DNA from 3 places in the Rossellomorea sp. ABR4_004 genome. Region 3 is predicted to be linked to each of the others. Evidence: riboswitches for the same ligand, from Rfam matches in the RefSeq annotation. Region 3 holds a riboswitch; each other region holds the start of a gene.
What was found. A riboswitch is a leader RNA that binds a small molecule or an ion and turns the genes downstream of it on or off. The one in region 3 is predicted to bind cobalamin.

Region 1: another riboswitch for cobalamin. It lies ahead of ACXAF2_RS19770 (ribonucleoside-diphosphate reductase subunit alpha); the one in region 3 lies ahead of ACXAF2_RS07290 (hypothetical protein).
Region 2: another riboswitch for cobalamin. It lies ahead of ACXAF2_RS15075 (hypothetical protein); the one in region 3 lies ahead of ACXAF2_RS07290 (hypothetical protein).

Annotation. Positions count from the first base shown of each region.
Region 1 covers NZ_JBSWVM010000003.1:555,668-559,939, forward strand. Annotated here, with positions in the region: gene ACXAF2_RS19765 (ribonucleotide-diphosphate reductase subunit beta) at 1-87, opposite strand, end outside; gene ACXAF2_RS19770 (ribonucleoside-diphosphate reductase subunit alpha) at 107-2,353, opposite strand; cobalamin riboswitch at 2,499-2,679, opposite strand; gene ACXAF2_RS19775 (SurA N-terminal domain-containing protein) at 3,338-4,114, shown strand; gene ACXAF2_RS19780 (hypothetical protein) at 4,235-4,272, shown strand, end outside.
Region 2 covers NZ_JBSWVM010000002.1:445,001-449,272, reverse strand. Annotated here, with positions in the region: gene ACXAF2_RS15090 (C45 family autoproteolytic acyltransferase/hydolase) at 1-450, shown strand, start outside; gene ACXAF2_RS15085 (hypothetical protein) at 538-711, opposite strand; gene ACXAF2_RS15080 (IDEAL domain-containing protein) at 877-1,101, opposite strand; cobalamin riboswitch at 1,292-1,489, shown strand; gene ACXAF2_RS15075 (hypothetical protein) at 1,666-1,890, shown strand; gene mmgD (citrate synthase) at 1,891-3,006, shown strand; gene prpD (2-methylcitrate dehydratase) at 3,110-4,272, shown strand, end outside.
Region 3 covers NZ_JBSWVM010000001.1:1,387,492-1,391,763, forward strand. Annotated here, with positions in the region: gene ACXAF2_RS07280 (copper homeostasis protein CutC) at 1-665, opposite strand, end outside; gene ACXAF2_RS07285 (ABC transporter substrate-binding protein) at 886-1,824, opposite strand; gene ACXAF2_RS07290 (hypothetical protein) at 1,828-2,367, opposite strand; cobalamin riboswitch at 2,534-2,720, opposite strand; gene ACXAF2_RS07295 (hypothetical protein) at 2,851-3,183, shown strand; gene ACXAF2_RS07300 (DUF2584 domain-containing protein) at 3,223-3,465, opposite strand; gene ACXAF2_RS07305 (alpha/beta hydrolase family protein) at 3,695-4,272, opposite strand, start outside.

The sequences.
Region 1 (4,272 bases), on a different contig from region 3:
TATATTCGAACTTTGTCCATTTACAATACCAGTAGATTTATTTGGTGCCTCAGAATCTATTAAGACTCGCTGCTTTAATCCATTCATGTTATCATTTTCCTCCCAGTCAGCTATGGCAGCTTTCACATTCATCAAAATTTGATACAGATGTCGATCTTACATAGTAGGTCGTTTTCAATCCTGACTTCCATGCATCTAAATGAAGAGACAGCAACTCTATCGCCTTGATGTCATTCCGCACATACAAATTAAACGATATTCCTTGATCTATATGTCGCTGTCTTTTCTCATTCTGTTTAATACTCCAGTGTTGATCTACGTTATATGCCGTTTTGTAATACCAGGTCGTCTTTGGTGATAAATCAGGTGCTGTAACAGGAATCTTATAATCTTTCTTTTCTTCCGAGTACTCTAATCTGAATAAAGGATCAATACTTGCTGTAGAACCGGCTATGATCGAAGTGGAGGAATTTGGCGCAACGGCCATTAAATATCCGTTTCTGATTCCTCCTGAAGAAACATCATCCCTGAGCGAATCCCATCTCGATCCGGAATATCCTTTCTTTGAAAAATACTCTCCAGTCGACCAGTCGGACCCACTGAAATATGGATAGGAACCCTTTTCTATGGCTAATTCATGACTTGCTTTGATCGTGTAATAAGCAACATCCCCGTATAGTGAATCACAATATTCAACTGCTTCATCGCTCTCCCATTTCAAGCCTTTTAATGCAAGGAGGTGATGCCAGCCAAAGGTTCCTAATCCAATCCCTCTATAGCGCTTGTTTGTCAGTTGGGCTTGCAGGACTGGAAGTTTATTAATATCTATGACATTATCAAGTAATCTCACTCCTATGGACACGACTCTCTCCAACTCATCATCCATGATTGTTTTGGCTAAAGAAACAGATGCCAGATTACAGACGACATAATCACCTGGAGATTTATAGGTAATGATTTTCCCGTCCTTGATAACCTCTTCTTCCATGACGGTCGCACTCATATTCTGGGCGATTTCCGTACATAAATTACTACAGTAGATCATCCCCTTATGCCCATTGGCATTTAGCCGATTGACTGTATCACGGTAAAACATATATGGCGTTCCCGTTTCGAGCTGGGAAATCATGATCCGCTTAAAAATTTCAATTGCTGGAACCTTTTCCCTGGAAAGATCAGGACATTCTACGCACTCCCAATACTTATCCCTGAACGAACCTTCTCCATCATACTCATCATAGTAATCTTCCAGGGAATACCCCATTACCATCTTCACTTCATGAGGATCAAATAAATACCAATCCCCTCTATTTTCCACTTGTTCCATAAATAAATCCGGTAAGCTGACCCCAGTGAAAAGATCATGAGTTCGCTGCCTTTCATCTCCATTGTTCAAACGTGTATCTAGGAAAGGAAATATATCCTTATGCCATACATCCAAATAAACAGCGATCGCTCCTTGACGTTGACCTAATTGGTCAACGGATACGGCTGTGTTATTTAATTGCTTCATCCATGGGATAACACCTGAACTTACTCCCTTGAAGCCCTTAATATTACTTCCCCTGCTCCGGACCTTCCCCAGGTAGATTCCGAGACCTCCACCGTTTTTACTTAGTGTGGAAACATCTGTATTGCTGTCATAAATACTTCTTAAATCATCGGCTACCGTATCAATAAAACAGCTCGACAGCTGACCATGGCTTTTGCCGGCGTTGGCAAACGTAGGAGTTGCAACCGTCATATACAAATTAGACAGGGCCCAATAAGCTTCTTCAATAAGCGACAGTCGTTTATCACGGGGTTCGTTCATAAAGAGTGTCATGGCAATGATCAGAAATCGCTCCTGAGGTAATTCAAGGATTTCCCCATCATGGGACTTAGTTAAATACCGCTCAGACAATGTGACGATTCCTATGTACGTAAACAGATGGTCTTTAGATGCGTCCATGATCCTCCCCAAAGAGTCAATTTCATCTTTGCTATATGATTCCAATAGTGCGGGCGTATATAGCTTCCTATCAGTCAATTCTTGAATTAATTCATAAAAGGAACTGTATAGCACGCTTTCCTCAACTCTCCTTGAATAGGCGATCGTACGATAGAGTTTCATTAAATATAATTCTGCAGCCACATACGTCCAATCAGGTTCATGTGCAGAGATTCGCTCGACTGCCGCGAGTATCATGAAATGATAAAGCTTTTCTTTGCTCAATTCAGATTGACCTTCTACATACTTAAAAGTCTTTTCATCGAATTCTTGAAAATGTAGTTGTTGAAAGCGACTGTGGAGATTTGTAAGAATCGCTTTTGCTTCCATCGTGATCCTTTGATCCTGCGATACGATTGACATCATTATTCCTCCCAAATTTATACAGTGTGGGAAGGATTCAAAAAAAGCCCATCCTTCTATGCGGATGGGCTTTATGTACGAAAGATATATGAATAGAAAATGCCTATTCCAATCCTCGCTTTATCCTCCCAATTCCCGAAGAAGATAACACGTGATAAACAAGGTAGGTCTCCTGACTCGTGCTTCACCCTACTCTAAGGCCTTCCCATCGTATATGACAGTGGCAGTTCCTTATTTCGTCAGCACTTACAGTTGCGGGGACAGTTCCGGATTCACACCGGATTCCCTTTTAAGTCCATTCAGACACCTTATTCACAGGTTATAATCAATATATAGTTTAATTAATCAAACAGAACACAAAATGTTGTGTTCTGTTTCATCATAAACGATTAAAAATGAATTTACAAGTGAAACTATTTATTTTGTTTAGATGTTGAAATCTGTTAATAGTATCACTCTATTACCCTTTTAAAGTCAAGAGATCTAACATGTTGAACGTATGGAAGGAAACCCCTCCCTTTGAAATATGCTTATAATTATTATTTTCCATGAAAAGTATAGTAGAAGATTGAATACTGCCTTCAAAAGGACACTAGTCAGCTGACACCTTCCTAAATGTTAGTTGAAGAAAATATAGCCAGTCTCTATAATTCAAATAGAAGGTTGTTTGACAGTATTCTTTGGTCCCCAATATTTTTTTATAGGCTGTTTAAATGGAGGAAAAAATCTCGATTTAAACAGCCTCTTTTTTAGCAACCAGGTCCAAGTCTTCTTACATTTTCATTTCTGCCCTGCAGTTGACGGACAGATGTAATCGCATACATTATAGTGAAAGAGGGACTATATTAGTAATGCACTGTATTTCAACCTCATTACAATCTATATTTTTCAGCTTAAATACTTTCTTTTTACGGGCTTTTCCTTTAAAATGCGCATTAAGTGATTTTTTTCGAAATCACACCTTACTTCTGAAAGGAGTCTATTATGAAAAAATTATTAACGACTTTACTATTGACATTATTAACGATTGGACTAGCCGCTTGCGGTTCGAATGAGGAGAGCCAAAAACAAGCTGACGATAAAGCGAAAACAGAAGAAAAAAGTGATGGACAGGCTCAGGAAGAACAAGCGAAGCAAATGGAAGAAATGCAGAAAAAAATGGATGAACAAAAGATTGAAAAAGATAAAATCGTTGCCATTGTAAACGACGAAAAAATTAAAGGTGAAGATTTCAATAACGTATTGACTCAATCACAAATGCAATATCAACAGATGGGGCAAGACCCAACAAGTAAAGATGCAGCAAAGAAAATCAAGGAACAAACAATTGATAGCCTGGTTGGACAAACACTCCTAATGCAGCAAGCTGATCAAAAAGGATATAAGGCATCAGAAGATGAAATCAATAAGCAACTGGAAGAAGTTAAAAAGCAGTACGGTGATGAAAAGAAGTTTGAAGATGCAATGAAAAAAGCCGGATTCACGATGGATGAGTTAAAAACTCAAATCGCTGAAAACATCAAATACACAAACTACGTTGAGAAAGAAATCAAAGTAGAAGAAGTCTCTGAAGATGAAATGAAGAAATTTTACGATCAGTACGCAAGTCAGCAAGGTCAGGGTGAATCAAAGGAAGCACCAAAATTTGAAGAAGTTAAACCTCAAATCAAGACTCAATTAGAACAACAGAAAAAACAAGAAAAGCTTGTTCAACATGTAGAAGATTTAAAGAAAAATGCAAAAGTTGATATTAAAATCTAAAGCTCCACCAAAGAAAGCCACCTGCAGATCGGTGGCTTTCTTATTTTCTATCCCCAATGTTTTAGTCTGCTCACAAAGGGTATGGTACAACAACGAATCATTAAGGGAGGATGATAGATAATGACGAAGAGGACCAATGACAATCCTGAACAAATCAA
Region 2 (4,272 bases), on a different contig from region 3:
CCTCACTCCGCCTGTTATAATTTTTCCCTTGGAGATGGAAAAGGAAATATGGCAGAAGTCGAAGCAAGCTCAGAGAAAGTGACTATCAGGTATGGAGACTCCACCTTATCATGCGTGAACCATTTTCAGGATGAACAGCTTACTAGTAAAAATCGGGACTCTATAGAAGGATCGATCCAACGGAATAACCATCTGCTAGGGTTAATGGATATGAGACTTTCCCATCATGACATGTTCCACCATTTTAAAAGCGTAGAGTCACCTATTTTTTTCACAGATTACGAGAATTTATTCGGAACCCTTCATACCTTTTCATATTCCTATCAACATTCAAGGATCCTCACAACCATTGCCAGGAGCAGTCAGGTCCTGGACATAAACTTCCGGGATTGGGTGAATGGAGAAGGCATTCTTGAGGGGAGTTTAAATGGTTTTATTCAGGAGGGTTAGGAATCGGGAATTGTAATTTATAGGGGGCAATTAGAACATAAGTAATGGCCCCTTTTTTACTTAGGGGGCCATCATTGGTTGAACCAGCTATTCATTGATTTGTTGTTGCACCTGTTGGATTTTTTGTTGTGCTTTTTCAAGTTCCCTTTGAGCAAAGTGACACGCTTCTGATTCCATGCTATTTGAATTTACTTGTTTTAAATGAAGATGTGCTTTATGGATAATATCTTGTGCTTCTTGTAATTCGCTTTTAACGTTCATAGCCGTTCATCTCCTCACTAAATGATTCACCATTATCATGTGCAAGTCTTCAATGAATTACTCACCGAAATAAAAAAGAGAGAATGCCGCTGCCAAAGTCAGCAAGAACATTCTCCCCTTTTCATTATCTAGAAACCAATGGCTTATTTATATCCAATCAATTTTTTATACTGTTACATCCTTTTCCTCGTGATCTTTACGGATCTGATTTAACTCCTCCGTCAACCGCAGGAATTCCTCTTTGTTTCGATCACGTAATGATTGGTCGATTTTCTGTTCGAGTTGCTCTTTCCGGAATGTTAGCAGGGCCTTGTCCAAAATCATTTCTGCAAAAAGAGAGTCTATGCCGGGTACCTCGGACTGTGGTGAATTTAGCAAGTACTTCTTCATGAAAAATCAACTCCTTGACCTTTTTTCTATTATACTAACCATTATCTCAATATTCAAACATTTTAATTAAAAAAATTAAATTTAATTGAAGGGAAGGTAGTTGGAATCCAGTTTCATTGGATGGATAATAATACAAATAATAAAATAGTTTGTAATTTTTAGAAATATTTGATATGTTTGATTGGAAAACTGAATACGTGTAGAAGCAGGTGTAGAGGGATATGACGATCCTCTACTTAATAGGGAAGTTCGGTTAGAGTCCGACGCTGTCCCGCAACTGTAATTGGGAGCGATTCGAAAAAGCCACTGTCTTTAGAAATGTGAAGATGGGAAGGTTCGGAGAGTGATGATCATAAGTCAGGAGACCTGCCTGTTTCAGCACACATCAATACCTACGAGGATAGGGGGTGTTAAGTGCGAACGAGTGATCAACATTTTTTGTTTTGGCTTTTTGGGGGAGCAGAAAATGTTTATTTAAGCATCAGTTCGATCTTAACAACTTCTTTTTAGAAGTTGTTTTTTTATTGTCCATGAATAAACAAGACGGATTCGAGGTGAACTTCTTTGTATGGAACAGTTGAGTATTTTACCGATTACTTCAAAACGTGCATTATGAACAACTTCAGTGGAGAAAAGTCACTTATGCTTCCTTCGAATTATCAGCGATTGACAGAAGAAATCATGATGCGGATAGAAAAAAGTGAAGAAAAAGAAGTTTGTCTGAGTAATCTTGAAAGGGCTTACAACAAAATAAATGATGAGTTATTTGGAGATAGGAGGATGAGATGATTGGAAGCTAAAGAAAAATTTTTCCCGGGACTTGATGGTGTTGTTGCGGCAGAAACAAAGATCTCGTTTTTAGATACGGTACAAAGTGAAATTGTCATCCAGGGTTATGACCTTATTAAACTATCACAATCTAAAGAGTATATGGATATTGTCCATTTACTTCTGGAAGAGAGATTGCCGGATTCTGCAGAGAAAGAAGCGGTGGAAAAGGTGTTGAAAGGTGAATATGAAATACCTGGGGAACTGCTTGAAATATTCAAACAGCTTCCGGGAAATACACATCCCATGGATGGTCTTAGAACAGGAATTTCAGCACTTGCAGGACATGACAACAAACTCGATGATCGTTCATTACCCGTGAATAAAGAGAGGGCTTATCAACTTCTTGGAATGGTGCCCAACGTTGTAGCGAATAGCTATCGGATCATTCAGCAAATGGAGCCGATCCGTCCAAACGAAAATCTATCATACAGTGCAAATTTCTTTTACATGATCACTGGGCGAGTCCCTTCTCACCTGGAAGAAAAGATATTTGACCGTTCTTTAGTCCTTTATAGTGAGCATGAAATGCCGAATTCCACTTTCACGGCGAGGGTGATCGCGTCTACTCATTCTGATTTATACGGTGCTTTAACTGGTGCGGTGGCTTCCTTGAAAGGGAATCTTCACGGAGGGGCGAATGAAGCGGTTATGTACATGCTAAATGAAGCAGGCAGTGTGGCAGCATTTGAGGAGTTGCTCGAAATGAAAATGATGAAAAAAGAAAAGATCATGGGATTTGGGCATCGCGTGTATATGAAGAAGATGGACCCGCGGGCATTAATGATGAAGGAAGCGTTAAAAGAACTATGTGATGTAAAAGGCGACCACCTTTTATATGAAATGTGTGAAGCTGGTGAGAGAGTAATGGAGAGAGAGAAAGGGATCTATCCGAATCTTGATTATTATGCAGCTCCGGTCTATTGGATGTTGGGGATACCTATTCCACTATATACTCCAATCTTCTTTAGTGCCAGAACAGTCGGACTTTGTGCGCATGTGATTGAGCAGCACGGCAATAATCGACTCTTCCGTCCGCGAGTACATTATACAGGCGAGCGACGTGTATTTAATTAAACAACTGGGGAGTTGTAACGTCGCTCGCCTAATAGCAAATGGATATTTTGGCGAATACCCATTTATATCATAAATAACTTTTAACAGAAAAGGAAGGTATCTCATGCTGAAAACGAACGAAACGACGAAAACCGATGTGTTATTGGAAGAAATAGCTGATTATGTATTAGATAAAGATATCACAAGTACGGAAGCATATGAAACGGCACGCTATGTATTGTTTGATACGATTGGATGCGGAATTCTCGCTCTGAAATATCCGGAATGCACGAAGCTTCTGGGACCTGTCGTACCCGGGACAATTGTACCGAATGGGACTCGAGTGCCAGGTACATCGTTCGTCCTTGATCCTGTGAAAGGGGCATTCAACATTGGGTGCATGATCCGCTGGCTGGATTACAACGATACGTGGCTCGCTGCTGAGTGGGGACATCCATCTGACAACCTTGGAGGCATTCTGGCTGTAGCGGATTATGTAAGCCGGGTAAGGATTTCGGAAGGGAAAGAACCCTTACAAGTTCGGGATGTGCTAGAAATGATGATCAAGGCCCACGAGATTCAGGGAGTACTGGCCTTGGAAAATAGCTTGAATCGTGTAGGGCTCGACCATGTTCTATTTGTGAAAATTGCAACGACAGCTGTTGTAACGAAGATGTTGGGTGGATCTCGTCAGGAAATCATAAATGCGTTATCGAATGCATGGATTGACAATTCAAGCTTGCGAACATACCGACATGCTCCAAATACAGGCTCGCGTAAATCCTGGGCTGCAGGAGACGCAACAAGCAGGGGCGTTCACTTGGCAATGATGGCTGTAAAAGGTGAGATGGGCTATCCAACCGGACTTTCAGCGCCTGGATGGGGATTCCAGGATATACTCTTCAATAAAAAAGAATTGGTACTGGGCCGTCCGCTTGAATCGTATGTTATGGAAAACATACTGTTCAAAGTATCTTATCCGGCAGAATTCCATGCACAGACAGCAGCTGAGTGTGCGGTAAAGCTCCACCCAACAGTGATTAACCGACTTGATGAAATCGATGAAATCAGGATCATGACCCATGAATCAGCTATACGCATCATTGATAAAACAGGTCCTCTTCATAATCCGGCGGATCGCGATCATTGTTTGCAGTACATCACAGCCATCGGATTGCTCAAAGGCGATATCAGAGCGGAAGATTATGAAAATGAAACAGCCCTGGATCCAAGAATCGATTCCTTGCGTGAAAAGATGACCGTGGTAGAAAACAAACAATACAGTGA
Region 3 (4,272 bases):
ATTACCTTTTTAGAGTCTATCCCTAAGTCATAGCTCCCATTATGATAGACACCTGATCCTACATGATATTCTCTTGCTTTTAGCTTGCTGTGTATTTCGCCTATATTTTTCACCGTTAAACCCGAGCCTGGCATGATAATGGGACCACCCATTTTCTCTATTTCCCTCAGTTCACCAATCGTATCCAGTCCCTTACTCACTTCAGATTTTCCTCCTGATGTGAGAATTCGATCAACATTTAAGCCAGAATGGAATATTCCTTTACATAAGGCTACTGGATCATCTGACTGGTCGATAGCGCGGTGAAAAGTAATCGATTGACCCTTCGCACTTTGTACGATCTCTTTTAAAGCGTGGGAATCAAGCTTACCTTCATGTGATAATGCGCCAAAAACGATGCCACAGCCTCCCAGTTCAACTATGGTCCTAACTTGATCGGCCATGGTATGCAATTCATCAGACTGATACGAGAAAGATTTACTATGTAATCGGATCATAATCTGAACAGGAATCGAAACAGTCTTTAATACTTTTTCTATCACATGAAAATCAGGAGTTAATCCTCCCTCATGTATGGCAGACACCAATTCAAGTCGATCTGCTCCGGATGCTTCTGCAACTTTGGCATCCTCCTCATTCAAGACTATGACTTCCAGTTTGCTCATGTTGAATTCTCCTAACGTAATGATGTTACGTTAACTTTATCACAATGTTGAAGATTGTTGAACTTGTGATGAAAAGGATTTCCCCGAAAAAATGTTGCTATTAAGAAAGAAGACAGTACGAATACGTTTACTTTATAAAACCTATAAAAAGTAACAATCTATCAGAAAAAGACAATGATTCCTCTTGCAAATCATTGTCTTACTCTCCTCACATCCAACCTTATTCGGAAAATAAATCTGGATACACGGTTTTTGCTGTTAGCTCAACGGCTTCTCCAATACGGGGTCCCGGTCTTGACATAATGTCTGAATCCAAGAAATAGACTTGGTCATTTTTCACTGCATTTACATCTTTCCAGCTTTCCCGTGACTTGATTTCAGCTGTCGGCTCGTCGACATACCCCACTGTCGTCAAAATCATATTAGGATTCCGTTTAATGATTTCTTCTTCGCCTACTTTCACCCAGCCTTTTTGGTCTACAAAAATATTCTCGACCCCAGCCGTTTCCAGTATTTCCTGCTGAAACGTTTCTGCACCTGCTGTATAAATATCAGGGGAGGGACTGATTTCAAAATATACTTGTTCTTTTTCCTTTAGTGTACTTACCTTTTCTTTCACATCTGAAATTTGTTGCTTGATGCCGTCTACCAATTCGTCCCCCTTCTTCTCTACTCCCATTACCGTTGCAATTTGTTCAATATCCCCATAAACATCTTCAAAGGTTTGGGCAGATTGAATGACGAATACGTTTAATCCTGCCTCCTCAAGCTGCTTCACTCCGGCATCATCTCCAGTGGTATAGGCAATGACAGCATCAGGCTTTAGCGCAATGACCTCTTCAGCATTGACCGTCATGGAATCCGATACTCTTTTAATCTCTTTCGCTTCTTCAGGATAGTTGTCGAATTCAGTTGCCCCGACTACCTTATCTCCAGCTCCGATGGCAAAGAGAATCTCTGTGTTACTCGGCTGTAAGGAAATAACGGTTTCCGGCACTTTCTCAAAGCTAATCTTTTCCCCCCTGTCATCAGTCACAGAATAAGACTCATTTTCAGGCTTGACTTCCTTTGTGGATGTTACTTCTTCCCCATTGCTGCACCCTGCGACAACAACCAGGATAATTGATAATAGTAAACTACTTAACCATGACTTTTTCATATTTCATCTTCCCCGCTTCTCTATATTTTTTTCGCGATACGATTTACTCACAAAAGGAATTTCTTCAATCCCTTCACATTTATTCACATACACAGCCATTACAAACAGGACATTTGCCAGTAAATGAGCGTATTTAAATAAAATATTCTCCACTTTCATCTCAGTACTGACTTTATGTAAGGCACGGACGGACTTTTTCGCTTCACTGCGACAGGTATGAAGCGTACATGCGGCTGTACAGCCTTGAGGAAGGACAAAGGTTTGGATACGATCCTCGACTTCCAACACATAACGGTCGTACATTTGGCTCAATTTATTCAAGTCCTCTTCCATGATGGCCGTCATCCCCCGCACCGAGCCATTGAGATGGTACGCCATCTCAGCTAAATATAGTAAATCGTCGTGCACTTTCGGTAAGTGTTCCGTCAATGATGACGCGAGTCCGATTTTAGTCGACAGTGAATCGGTCCGGATCTCAAAATCTACGGTTGAAACAGACTCACGCATATAGGGATAACATAAGTAGCGGAAATCCTTTGCCATATGTAAGTTCCTCCTTTCTGAATGATGTTTGTGAAACACCTATCGTATCTTCCGGGAGGGTACATAAACACAAAAAAACCACCCAAGAATATTGGCCGGCAGTTGTCATCCATATGAAAATAGAGATGCTAAAAAGCCGCACCATACCCTTAACTTCCGAAGAGCATAATACGATGAAAAAAAGGCAGGTATCCTGGCTCGTGCGTCAGCCTACTCTAAGAACCTTCCCATCTGAATGATCAAATAGTGGTTTTCTTCTTATTTCGTCAGCACTTACAGTTGCGGAAACAGCTTCGGATTCACACCGAATTCCCTTTATGCTAAAGATCAGCACCTAATTTCTGCGTGGGTTTATTCACTTAAGGAACATTATACCACTATATCCATATGAAAGTTGATGAAGTTTTGCAGAAAAAACAAACATGTTGACGTACAAGCTTGAATATCTTTTGAGTATGTGAAGAAATGATAAGGAGGAAAAACATGAAGCGATTGGTTGTTTTGATATTATGCGTATTCTTATTGAGTGCATGCGGCGACAAAGAACCTGCATCCTATGAATTATGTGGATACGGGGATATGATGGTGGTGAACAAGAAGGAATATGTGAAGGTCCCTGAGGAGAAGAAGCTGGTCCTGGATGAAAAGCTCGGGGCTATTAAAGAAAAGATTGACAGTCAATATCACCCTGTCAATGACTTCACGGCAAATACACTGAAAAAAGGGACACCCATCTATAGCGTGAAGGATCACAGCAACTACCTGATCGCCCAGACAGAGGATAATCGCTATATTTTATATGAGGAAATACAATAAAAGGAGGGCTGTAAGCGAATGTTTACAGCCCTCCTTTACTTAGTTCGTGGAATTCAAGGAAATCAACCGATACAGGATCGTCGTTTTCTCATCCGTCCACTCCATCTTTTCGATCCTTCCGTAACCACTGGGATCACTGTGTTTCGTTTTTCTGACATCTATCGGAATATGCATAGGATAAAGACGATATCCATTCTTTTGAAGCTCGAACAGATTCTCTTCTTTCCGCACTTCTTTTCCTTTTGTCACAATCATCGTGTTTAACTCCAAGCCCATTCCCATTTCGCTTGACCTCAATCCTTTTTTTATTTGCTCTATTTTAACATAAGAACTGCCTAGGCTCTGTCAATTAGTATGTGCTGGATGGTGAGACCCCGGAGGCGAAGCCGAGGAGGCTCACCGCCAGCCCCGCGGAAAGCGAGCATCCTGTAGCGGAAATCAACTATTACTTTCTTCATTAAGATAGCTACAAGCTTTGATCAAAGAAGAGCCTTATTTAATACACCACTGTCTATTGATTTTTCATCCATGTGCATAGCATGGAGACAATTTGTTGATTCTTTCGTGGTGGAAAATAATGCGTAAACTCTTTGAAGTATCGGGACGAAACAGATTTCTCCAATTCTTTCAGTCTTTTTTCTAATCTATATGCATGCTCAACTGAAACGTTCTGATCCTTTTCACCGTGAATGATCAATACGGGAGCCTTTAGGTTTTCTAATTCGTATAGTGGGGTACGCCATTCGTATCGTTCCGGAACTTTATTGGGACTGCCCCCTATGACTCGTTTCATCATTCTCCTGAGATCCTTCCGTTCGTCATATGTTAAGAACATATCCGATACTCCTCCCCATGTAACAACGGAGGTGACGTCCCTCTGCTCGATACCTGTCATTAGCGCCATGACCCCACCACGGGAAAAACCAAACACATGAATCCGGTCATGGGCCACTCTATGATAGTCTTTAAGCAATTCAACACCCGAAATGGCGTCTTCACGATCGTCCCCCGCAAAATCTTCATTTCCCTCTCCTCCCAGATTACCTCGGTAATAGGGAGCAAATACAATGAAACCGTGAGAAGCAAATT